One region of the Paenibacillus sp. FSL K6-1330 genome, then DNA from elsewhere that is predicted to be linked to it. Evidence: a T-box and tRNA genes for the amino acid it is inferred to sense, from the RefSeq annotation. Region 1 holds a T-box; the other regions hold tRNA genes.
The links. The T-box of region 1 lies ahead of leuS (leucine--tRNA ligase). A T-box ahead of a tRNA ligase gene usually reads a tRNA of that ligase, here a tRNA-Leu.
Positions count from the first base shown of each region.

Region 2: it encodes a tRNA-Leu, which carries the amino acid that the T-box ahead of leuS (leucine--tRNA ligase) is inferred to sense. The anticodon was not compared.
Region 3: it encodes a tRNA-Leu, which carries the amino acid that the T-box ahead of leuS (leucine--tRNA ligase) is inferred to sense. The anticodon was not compared.

Region 1 is NZ_CP150269.1:2,251,122-2,254,404, reverse strand. It holds gene leuS (leucine--tRNA ligase) at 1-1,819, opposite strand, end outside; T-box leader at 1,909-2,169, opposite strand; gene NYE54_RS10105 (AraC family transcriptional regulator) at 2,210-3,091, opposite strand; gene NYE54_RS10100 (Gfo/Idh/MocA family oxidoreductase) at 3,176-3,283, opposite strand, start outside.
Region 2 is NZ_CP150269.1:5,421,389-5,424,671, reverse strand. It holds gene NYE54_RS24735 (lysoplasmalogenase) at 1-56, opposite strand, end outside; gene NYE54_RS24730 (copper amine oxidase N-terminal domain-containing protein) at 423-1,403, shown strand; tRNA gene NYE54_RS24725 (tRNA-Leu) at 1,538-1,624, shown strand; gene NYE54_RS24720 (hypothetical protein) at 1,713-1,856, opposite strand; gene NYE54_RS24715 (hypothetical protein) at 2,175-2,309, shown strand; gene NYE54_RS24710 (hypothetical protein) at 2,514-2,906, opposite strand; gene NYE54_RS24705 (sensor histidine kinase) at 3,109-3,283, shown strand, end outside.
Region 3 is NZ_CP150269.1:2,408,266-2,411,548, reverse strand. It holds gene NYE54_RS10835 (AI-2E family transporter) at 1-407, shown strand, start outside; gene NYE54_RS10830 (hypothetical protein) at 508-903, opposite strand; gene NYE54_RS10825 (uracil-DNA glycosylase) at 923-1,609, opposite strand; tRNA gene NYE54_RS10820 (tRNA-Leu) at 1,816-1,901, opposite strand; gene NYE54_RS10815 (polysaccharide deacetylase family protein) at 2,246-3,010, shown strand.

The sequences.
Region 1 (3,283 bases):
GCGTGTCGGCACCGTATTCGTTAACAATATCATCCGGATTGATGACATTGCCGCGGGATTTACTCATTTTTTCATTATTGTTGCCCAGGATCATACCCTGATTGACCAGTTTCTGGAAAGGCTCCTTCGTATCGACAACACCCAGGTCATACAATACTTTGTGCCAGAAGCGTGCATACAGCAAATGAAGCACCGCATGCTCCACACCACCGATGTACAGGTCAACCGGCAGCCATTCCTTCTGCTTCTCCTTGGAGCACAATTCCTCATTATTACGCGGATCGATATAACGCAGGTAGTACCAGCAGCTGCCAGCCCATTGCGGCATCGTATTGGTCTCGCGGCGGGCTTTCATGCCCGTTTCGGGATCTACCGTTTCCACCCACTCCGTAACGTTAGCCAGCGGCGATTCGCCGGTACCGGACGGTTTAATCTGATCCACATCCGGCAGCAGCAATGGAAGCTGATCCTCCGGCACGGTCTTCATCGTTCCGTCTTCCAGATGCAGAATCGGAATCGGCTCACCCCAATAGCGTTGACGGCTAAACAGCCAGTCGCGCAGACGGTAAGTTACCTTCTTCTTGCCCTTGCCCTCTTGCTCCAGCCATTCATTCATCGCCTGGATAGCCTCTTCATTATCCAACCCATTCAGGAAGCCGGAATTCACATGCGCGCCACTGCCGCTGTATGCTTCCTCCTCGACATTTCCACCCTGAACAACTTCAATAATCGGAAGACCGAATTGCTTCGCAAACTCCCAGTCGCGGCTGTCATGACCCGGAACCGCCATAATGGCTCCCGTTCCATAGCCAGCAAGCACGTAATCCGCGATCCAGATCGGCACTTTAGCGCCGTTTACCGGATTGATAGCGTACGCACCCGTAAATACACCAGTTTTATCCTTGGCCAGATCCGTCCGCTCCAGGTCGCTTTTACGAGCTGCTTGATCTTGATAAGCCTTGACGGCTTCACGCTGATCGGCTGACGTAATCTTATCCACGAGGTCATGCTCCGGCGCCAGGACACAGTAGCTTGCCCCGAACAGCGTATCTGGACGGGTTGTGAACACCTCCAGATGACCATCGTACCCTTCGATGTCAAAACGAACCTCAGCGCCTGTGGATTTGCCAATCCAGTTGCGCTGCATATCCTTCAGGCTCTCGCTCCAGTCCAATTCATCCAGATCCTCAAGCAGACGATCCGCGTATTCGGTAATACGCAGAATCCATTGGCGCATCGGTTTACGTACGACCGGATGGCCTCCGCGTTCACTCTTGCCGTCGATGACCTCTTCGTTCGCAAGCACGGTACCGAGCGCTTCGCACCAGTTCACCGGTACTTCAGCCACATAGGCAAGGCCGCGCTTATAGAGCTGGATAAAGATCCACTGGGTCCATTTATAATATTCCGGATCGGTGGTGCTGATCTCGCGGTCCCAGTCATACGAGAAGCCGAGAGATTTGATCTGGCGGCGGAATGTATCAATATTTTGCACGGTAAACTCGCGAGGATGTTTGCCTGTGTCCATTGCATACTGCTCCGCTGGCAGACCGAAGGCATCCCATCCCATAGGATGAAGCACATTGTATCCGCGCATCCGCTTGTAACGGGACACGATGTCAGTCGCCGTGTATCCCTCCGGATGCCCTACGTGCAAGCCTGCGCCTGATGGATATGGAAACATATCCAGCGCATAAAATTTCGGTTTGGATGAGGTATCTTCCGTTTTAAAGGTTTTGTTCTCATCCCAGTATTGCTGCCACTTCGGTTCGATGGCCTGCGGCTGATAGCCGTGGCCCGTTGGTTGATTGTCCGTCATACTTCATTGCTCCTCCTTCACAGTCGAGAGACAAGGCCTATGCCATTGCCCAAAAAAACAAAAAAACCTCATCATCCATAGCGCTGATCGCTAGGGACGAGAGGTTTGATTCCCGTGGTACCACCCTAGTTAGCCAAAGGCATGCTTTGCCTTTCACTCCCTTTGCATCCTTATCGCGGATGAGACGACGATGCTTCAGCGGCCGAATCTGCCGGAATACAGCCCTCCGACGGCCGGGTTAACACCATTGCTCCGAGGCGAGTTCATTCCTATCGTCAACCGGTTTTCACCAGACACCGGCTCTCTGCATGATCGAAAGTGGAACGATTGATCCTCATCATCGCGTTCATATTACCGTTTTAATGTGGCTATTATACCCAAAAAGTCCGATCAAGTCAACGAAAGCTCTTCTCCGCTTCTGCGATAATATTCCGGTGTCGTCCCGACCATGGCCTTGAACATCCTGCTGAAATGAGCCAAATGCTTGAAGCCTGCCGCCTGGCTGATCTCCGTGATGCTGAGATGAGGATGGAGCCTGAGCAAAATTTTAGCTTGGTTAATCCGCCGGTGATACAAATATTTAAACACCGTCGTTCCAGTAACCTCCTTAAACAAGGAGGATAAATAGTGCTTCGTAATATGCATATCGCGGGCGATTTGCTCCAGCGTCAGATCCTGCATATAATTTTCCTCGACAAACGACACGACATGTTGGACATGCCGTTCTTTCTCGGAGATGGAGTCCTGATCCTGCACAGCACCCTGGCACCAGTCCGCGATGACGTACATCATCTCTTGAATACGCAAGGTCATCCGTTCCTGACGAAAACCGGCCGTGGATGCCGAGAGGCGATGCATATCGGCCAGCATGCCTTCAAATTCATCCCGGTTCGCCCCTGTCAGTGTCATGCGATGATTTCGCAGCGTTTCGAATGGATCCAGCAATATCGATTTGCCCGTATCCGAAAGCCCCTTGCAGATCCAGGCCGGATCAAAATGCAAAATGCTTCTGACATATCTGGAATCGGGCTCCACATTCGGACAGTGAAGCGTAAGCCCGTTCATCAAGAGCAGATCCCCCGGCTTCAGCGTGAAAACGGAATCGCCGATCAAATAAGTGCAGCGTCCTTCATGGAAATAATAAATTTCATAAAAAGCATGCGAGTGAAACTGTCCTCCGGACAACGGCTGTTCATTGTAATAGGTCAGATCGAACGGCGCCTGCAGCTGCATGCGGTCAAAGCCTGGCATCATATCGGCAGATGAGGTCATCTAGAGAATCGCCCCTTTAGCGATTTTGGAGTTGTCTAATCCTCAACCCTCAACAAAACGGGGTTTTCTCTATTATAAATGATTTTATGGAATGCGCACGGCCTCATTTTGGGCGATGACGCACAATTCTCCGGCTTTGAAAGCGTGCTCCTGGGACATGGCATGCTCCGTACGTTCCAGACAATCCAGGAT
Region 2 (3,283 bases), 3.2 Mb from region 1:
AACATATAAAGCAGACTCATGATCAGGATGATCAATGGCAACATGTATCGTTTCAAATACAGTCCTCCTATGCGCATGTAATCTTAATGTAAGAGTATTCTTCTTATAGCATCCCTATCCCTCTTTCCTGTCTTCGCATGAAATAGGAATGTAAAGCATTATTAGAAATAAATTAAATCTGCTGAAATTGCTTGGAAAATATATTCCGCGATTATATATTTTAATTGCCTTAGTATAAGGGGGAACATATCATGGAGGATGAGTATTCGGAGCCCGTGAGCATGAATCGAGGTTTAAAGCGGAATCGCATCGTCATGGAAGTGTAAGAATAGATAAAATAACGTTTCGCGCTTGGAATTAAGGGTATAGGCCATTTATCAGCGAAAATGGACAGAGAACATAAGAAGGGGTGACAGCTGTTGATGAAGAAGCGCAAAGGGGTTCGAGTGCTGCTGGCAGGGATTACTGCGGCGGTTATAGCCTTAACCGGAAACTTACAGTATGGAGGGGGAGTAGTGGCAGCGGAGGCATCCTCGAACAAACAGATTGAGATTAGAGTGAATGGAGGGAAGCTGATGCTCGATTCTCCGGCAATTATTCAGCATGGCCTAGTCATGGTTCCTTTTCGCGATATTTCGACTGCGATGGGGGCGGAGGTTCACTGGAATCAAGCCAAGCAGACCGCGGTTGTGAGCAACGGTAAACATACGACAAGTTATACAGTGGGAAAGCCCAATGCGATACAAGACGGTAAATGGGTGACGCTGGATGCTTCGCCTAAGCTTAAGGAAGGACGGGTCTATATTCCACTGCGGTTCTCGGCTGAAGGTCTCGGAGGCAAGGTAACCTGGAATAACGCTTCAAAACAAGCCATGATCTTTCCTGTGCTCACACCTAAAGAGGCTGAAACTGCCTTGTCCAAGAGTGCGGATCAAGTGATGACGCTATTGAAAAACAAAGATTTTGAGAAGCTTGCAGAATTCGCTCATTCAAAAGGAGTCACCTTCTCCCCATACGCTTATGTGGACCGTCAGAAGGATATCACGTTGAGCAAACAACAGCTGCGCGATGGGTTTAAAGATGATACCTTATACCGTTGGGGCGAGTTTGATGGCAGCGGTAAACCGATTTCCATGAATTTCGAAAAGTATTATAAGACGTTTATTTATACAAGCGATTTTGCCGCTGCGCCTTGGGTGGGTTACAACCAATCCAAAAGCGAAGGAAATACGTTGAACAATGCGACCAGCCAGTATAAAGGGGCAGTCATCGTTGAGTATTACTTCGATGGGGTTCATCCTGATTATGCTGGCATGGACTGGGAAAGCCTGCGTCTTGTGTTTCAGCAGGAAGGGAATACATGGGTCTTATCCGGAATTATTCATGATCAGTGGACGATCTGATGTTGCCATGAATGGTCGAAATCACGCGGAATATATGGTTTCGACCATTTTTTTAAAAAATGCTTGCTTTTTAACTATGGGCGTAATATACTCTTAATTACGGTGATCAACACGATACCGACTTTACATAATATGCGGTCGTGGCGGAATTGGCAGACGCGCACGGTTCAGGTCCGTGTGGGCTAACCCCCGTGGAGGTTCGAGTCCTCTCGACCGCACCACTTCAATTATAATAGGTTTCTGATCTGCTTTTTTTGGCAGAGCAGGAACTTTTTTTATTTAAAATATTGAGGCTAGTGCTCATTACTTTCAGTAATTTGTAAGCTGTTTTTTGGTGCTGATGCCGCCAAGCATTTCACACATTTGCTCCACCGTAACGACATCTGGGTAATTCAGAAGCAGAAGGGTATAAGGGTCAGGAATAATAGTCGGCTCTGAGCCGGCTTCTGACATGTTTTATCTCCTCGTAGCCTGGAAGAAACGAAAAAACCCGCGAAAAACCTTGATTTTACGAGGTTTTTCCGGGTTTTATGTTCCTCTTCTTGGACAATAACATGTACGACTCAAAATCGAGTGGGAAACCGTGGAGGTTCGAGTCCTCTCGCCGGTATTACTTTACTAAGAGCAGTTCATTAGATTAAAAATCTAGTGGACTGTTTTTATTATGGCTTTAGCCAGTTGAGTGCGTGAAACGCGCGAAACAAAAAACCACCCGCTATGAAGTGACCCCATAAAGTTAGACATATTATTTTATTAGGCAACTTGTTGGGCATGAGTTCGGTACTGTACCGGACTCATGCCTTCAACAAGGTCTGCACGCACAGCCTCATCTACGGCTCGCAGAACAAACATCGCATCATTGACGATCATATGATCAAACGCGTCATCCAGGGAGAATTGTCATGATTCTCCCTTTCTTCACACCATAGACCGGACAGCTTGGCCGTCACCAGCAGGACAACTTACGCCGTCAACCGCCGGTCATTATGTATTAGCAGTAACACTCCCAAACAGTAGCCGATTAGCTGAAATTGACGATGTCCGGTATCCAGAAGACGGGCCGCATAGTCGTCAGCCAGTCGTTCGATCAGTCCGTCAATGCTCCTGGTCTCAATAGCGCTCTACATCCGCAATCGTAATGCCAACAACTGGTCCCAGCCCTTGTTCATCCAGGTGTCGAAGCAGCAAATGGAAGCAGTTTATTGTTCCCAGACCTATACATGGAATACCACATGAAGCGGACCAGATTCCCCGCCGCCATAATAAGTGAACACTGCGTTGCTGCCAGTATTCAGTTGGGGCAGGACTTCGCTCAACGTTCCCCCCCATCTCTGTTTCATGCTTCATAGAATCGCCCTTGAAACCGTCAGTTTGGCTAATTGTATTATTTTTTACGTATGAGGCAACAAAATCAGTGAGCTCTGCTACTGTTGGATCGTTCAACATTTGCCGCAGAAAGGCATCAAACGGAATGGACTGACCGTCACAAGCATAATTACTCAATCGCGCAGCTTCCCGTCAACCTTAGCCATGATTAGTGAATTCGCACCATGTTTTGCGGAGGGCCCCCTGCGCCTATTGATAATAAGGGACGGAATCCGCTAAATAATCATGCCCTGTCTTGACGCCGGGCCGGAGCAGCCGTATGGTACAAGTGACAAGAACTGACAATCGTAGGGAGATACATGCTCAAGAAGGGGGAACTATGAATACATTCACAGCCTATGGCCGGCAGCTCCGGCAGCAGATTGCCGGCAGGTATTACCGGATATCGATCAAACAGAGGATTCTGTTCTCGTTCATCGTGCTGATCACGCTGTCCATCACTGCAATGGGCACCTTCTCGTATTGGATTGCCGCGCAGGAGATCGAGGATAATG
Region 3 (3,283 bases), 160 kb from region 1:
TTATACTTAGCATCATGATCTATATCGGATTTCTGATCATCGGGCTGCCTTATTCTTTGCTCTTGACGGTGATCTCCTTCTTCTTGAATTTCATCCCGTATATCGGAGCGCTGCTGGCTACCATTCCTGCCGTGATCATCGGTTTTATCGAATCTCCTTCGATTGCGATATGGTCTGTTGTCGTCATTGTCATCGCACAGCAGATCCAAGATAATATTCTGACACCGGTCATCTACGGGAAACAGCTGGATATTCACCCGTTGACCACGATTGTCCTCATTCTTGTAGGCGGCGACTTCTTCGGGCTGCTTGGCATCCTGCTCGCCATTCCCGCTTACATGATCGTCAAAATTATCGTGGTACGGATTTACGAACTGTTCCTTGCCGAAAAAGTAGAAGACGCATAATGAACTCGAGTTACTTCAGACATACAAGTGACATTTGTACAAAAAAGGATGTCCCCGCCAACTTCACGATGGCTCCTGGGGACATCCTTTATATAACGAATCACGCATTGCCGCGCAGAGATCGAACCACAAAATCATGCTCATCCTTGCGCAATATCATGCCATTTGACAAGGTAACGGTATCCTCATCGTGAGCAGTCAGAATGGCCTGTGATAACACCAGTCGATTGCCTCGCCATATCATCACGGAAGATCCAAAATAGATGGCGTTATCGAATTGAATGGTATGATTCACGACATAACCGATGGAGTTCAAGGCAGGGTATGCGTTTCTTGGCATAATTCTATGAATGGCACGAAACGGTATAACAAGCTCACCCGGACCTAGAATCACTTTTTCCTGAACGGGATCCCACCCTTTCAGCACACCTTCAACCGTGCTTTTCGCCCCGTCTAAACGCTGAATGACAACATGACGACCAATCCAATGCTTCATGAAGGTCACCTCTCGCGGATTATTCATCTCCATCGCCCGGTGTGCTTGGGATGTCCCAATTCACCGGATCCATACCCTTTTGCATTAAAAAAGCATTCGATGCTGAAAATGGACGACTACCGAAGAATCCTTTATGCGCTGCAAATGGACTCGGATGACTGGACTCAAGCACCTTGTGCCGGCTTCGGTCTATGAAAGAACCTTTCTTCTGTGCGTAACTGCCCCATAATATAAAAACCATTGGCTGATCACGTTCATTCAATTTCGCAATAACCGTATCGGTGAATGTCTCCCACCCGATCCCTTTATGCGAGTTCGGCTCGCCTTCGCGAACCGTAAGCACTGCATTGAGCAGCAGTACTCCTTGATCCGCCCACGATTGCAAGGAACCGTGACGGGGAATCGAGATTCCCAGATCCGAAGCAAGCTCCTTATGTATATTTCGTAAAGACGGAGGAATCGTAACCCCGGGCGAAACGGAAAAGCTCAGTCCCTGCGCCTGCCTACGACCGTGATAAGGATCTTGTCCCAAAATAACGACTTTTGTCGATTGGTACGATGTTTGCTGAAGAGCCCGAAATATATCTTCCTTGGGGGGATACACCGTGCTGCGCCTGTATTCCTCGTCCACCCGTTCCATCAAAGCTTGAAAATAAGGCTTATCCATTTCTCCCTGCAGAATAAGGTCCCAATCATTGTTAAACATCCGCATGTCTCCTCTCTCCTCTCACACAGGCCAGCATGGAATCATAAAGAATGCGATTTCTATAATCGGAACACCATAACATCTTCCGTTCAATTTGAACCCAATAACAACGCTCATCATGAATTGACCTTATGTCGATTTAAAAAAATAAGCCGGCACCCATACGGGGGCCGACTTATTTTGCATCTTACCAGACGCTGTTATAATGCCGAGGACGGGGGTCGAACCCGTACGGTAGTCACCTACCGCAGGATTTTAAGTCCTGTGCGTCTGCCAATTCCGCCACCCCGGCATATTTATCCGCGCATGTTCCTAGCGTCGTTCACGTTCACTTACATAGCCGAAGGTACGCGTGGGAATCGCAATATATTGCGATCTCATTCCGATATCTAGGTGTGCACATTTCGTCTTAGCGACAAAATTGATAATACCATGTCCAACCATGTGATGTCAATATATGAAACTCATAATTTTTGGCATCACCTTACTTAATAGCTTGAACCACCGCTTTAATTCATCGATTCAAAGGCTTCCGTATGCCATAAAGAATAATTTTACCGTTATCGCCAAATGATAAATAGGCTTGCATTGTCATATGCGAAGACTAGAACAGCCGAGAAAAGGATACCCCTCACCATGAAAAAACTCTCAACCGTCGTATTAATCGCTCTCTCCATTTCCCTTTGCTATCCGAAAGTTGTTAACGCCGAGCATGCACCATCCGCTTCCAAAGGCAGGGATTATTATGAGGAACGCGGCGAGATTGTATGGGAAGTCCCCACACAAAACAAAGTAATTGCCCTTACCTTTGACGATGGTCCGGACGAACAGAATACCATTCAAATTCTGGATCTGCTAAAGCAATATGACGCTAAGGCTACCTTCTTCGTTGTTGGCAACCGGGTGGAGAAACACCCTGAGATCGTAGCGCGAGAGCTGCAGGAAGGACATGAGATCGGCAATCACTCATACTCCCATCCTCCCTTTCACAATATTAACGTCAGCAAGTTAACGAGCGAACTGAACCGTACGCAGGATGCGATTTTTCATGCAACCGGCATTCGAACCGTTCTGTTTCGTCCACCCGGAGGCAGTTATAATGAAGCGATTGTCCGCACAAGCAAGGATTTCGGTATGCTGACCGTATTATGGTCATGGCACCAGGATACGCTGGACTGGCGAAAGCCCGGCGTTAATCGGATTGCCAAAAAAGTGCTGGATAATGCCCATAATGGAGACATTGTACTGATGCACGATTTTGTGCCGGGTAGTACACAGACAGTTGAAGCCCTCAAAGTGATTCTGCCGGAGCTGCAAAAGAGAGGCTACGAATTTGTGACCGTTTCGGGGCTGCTGTCCTATCATGAGAAATCGCGTAAGTTCATTGAAGTAAACCATTAAAGGGAATGAATCAACTTCTACAATAACCGCTACCTACTCATGGTAACGGTTATTTTTGGGAAACCGATTGGATCCGATAACACAGAGTTCAATTTCGGATCCTCCTCGAGTGGAAATGTCTTGCTAGAGCGCCGGCTGAGCAATATGGAGCTCCTCCTCTGCGGAATGACAATATTCGTACCCAGGTTACGGAGCAGGCCGCTACTTCCTTTACGCTCAAGGGCGATATCCTGGAATTAAAAACGCCTGGAGGTCTCCAGCAAGAGGTCTTGA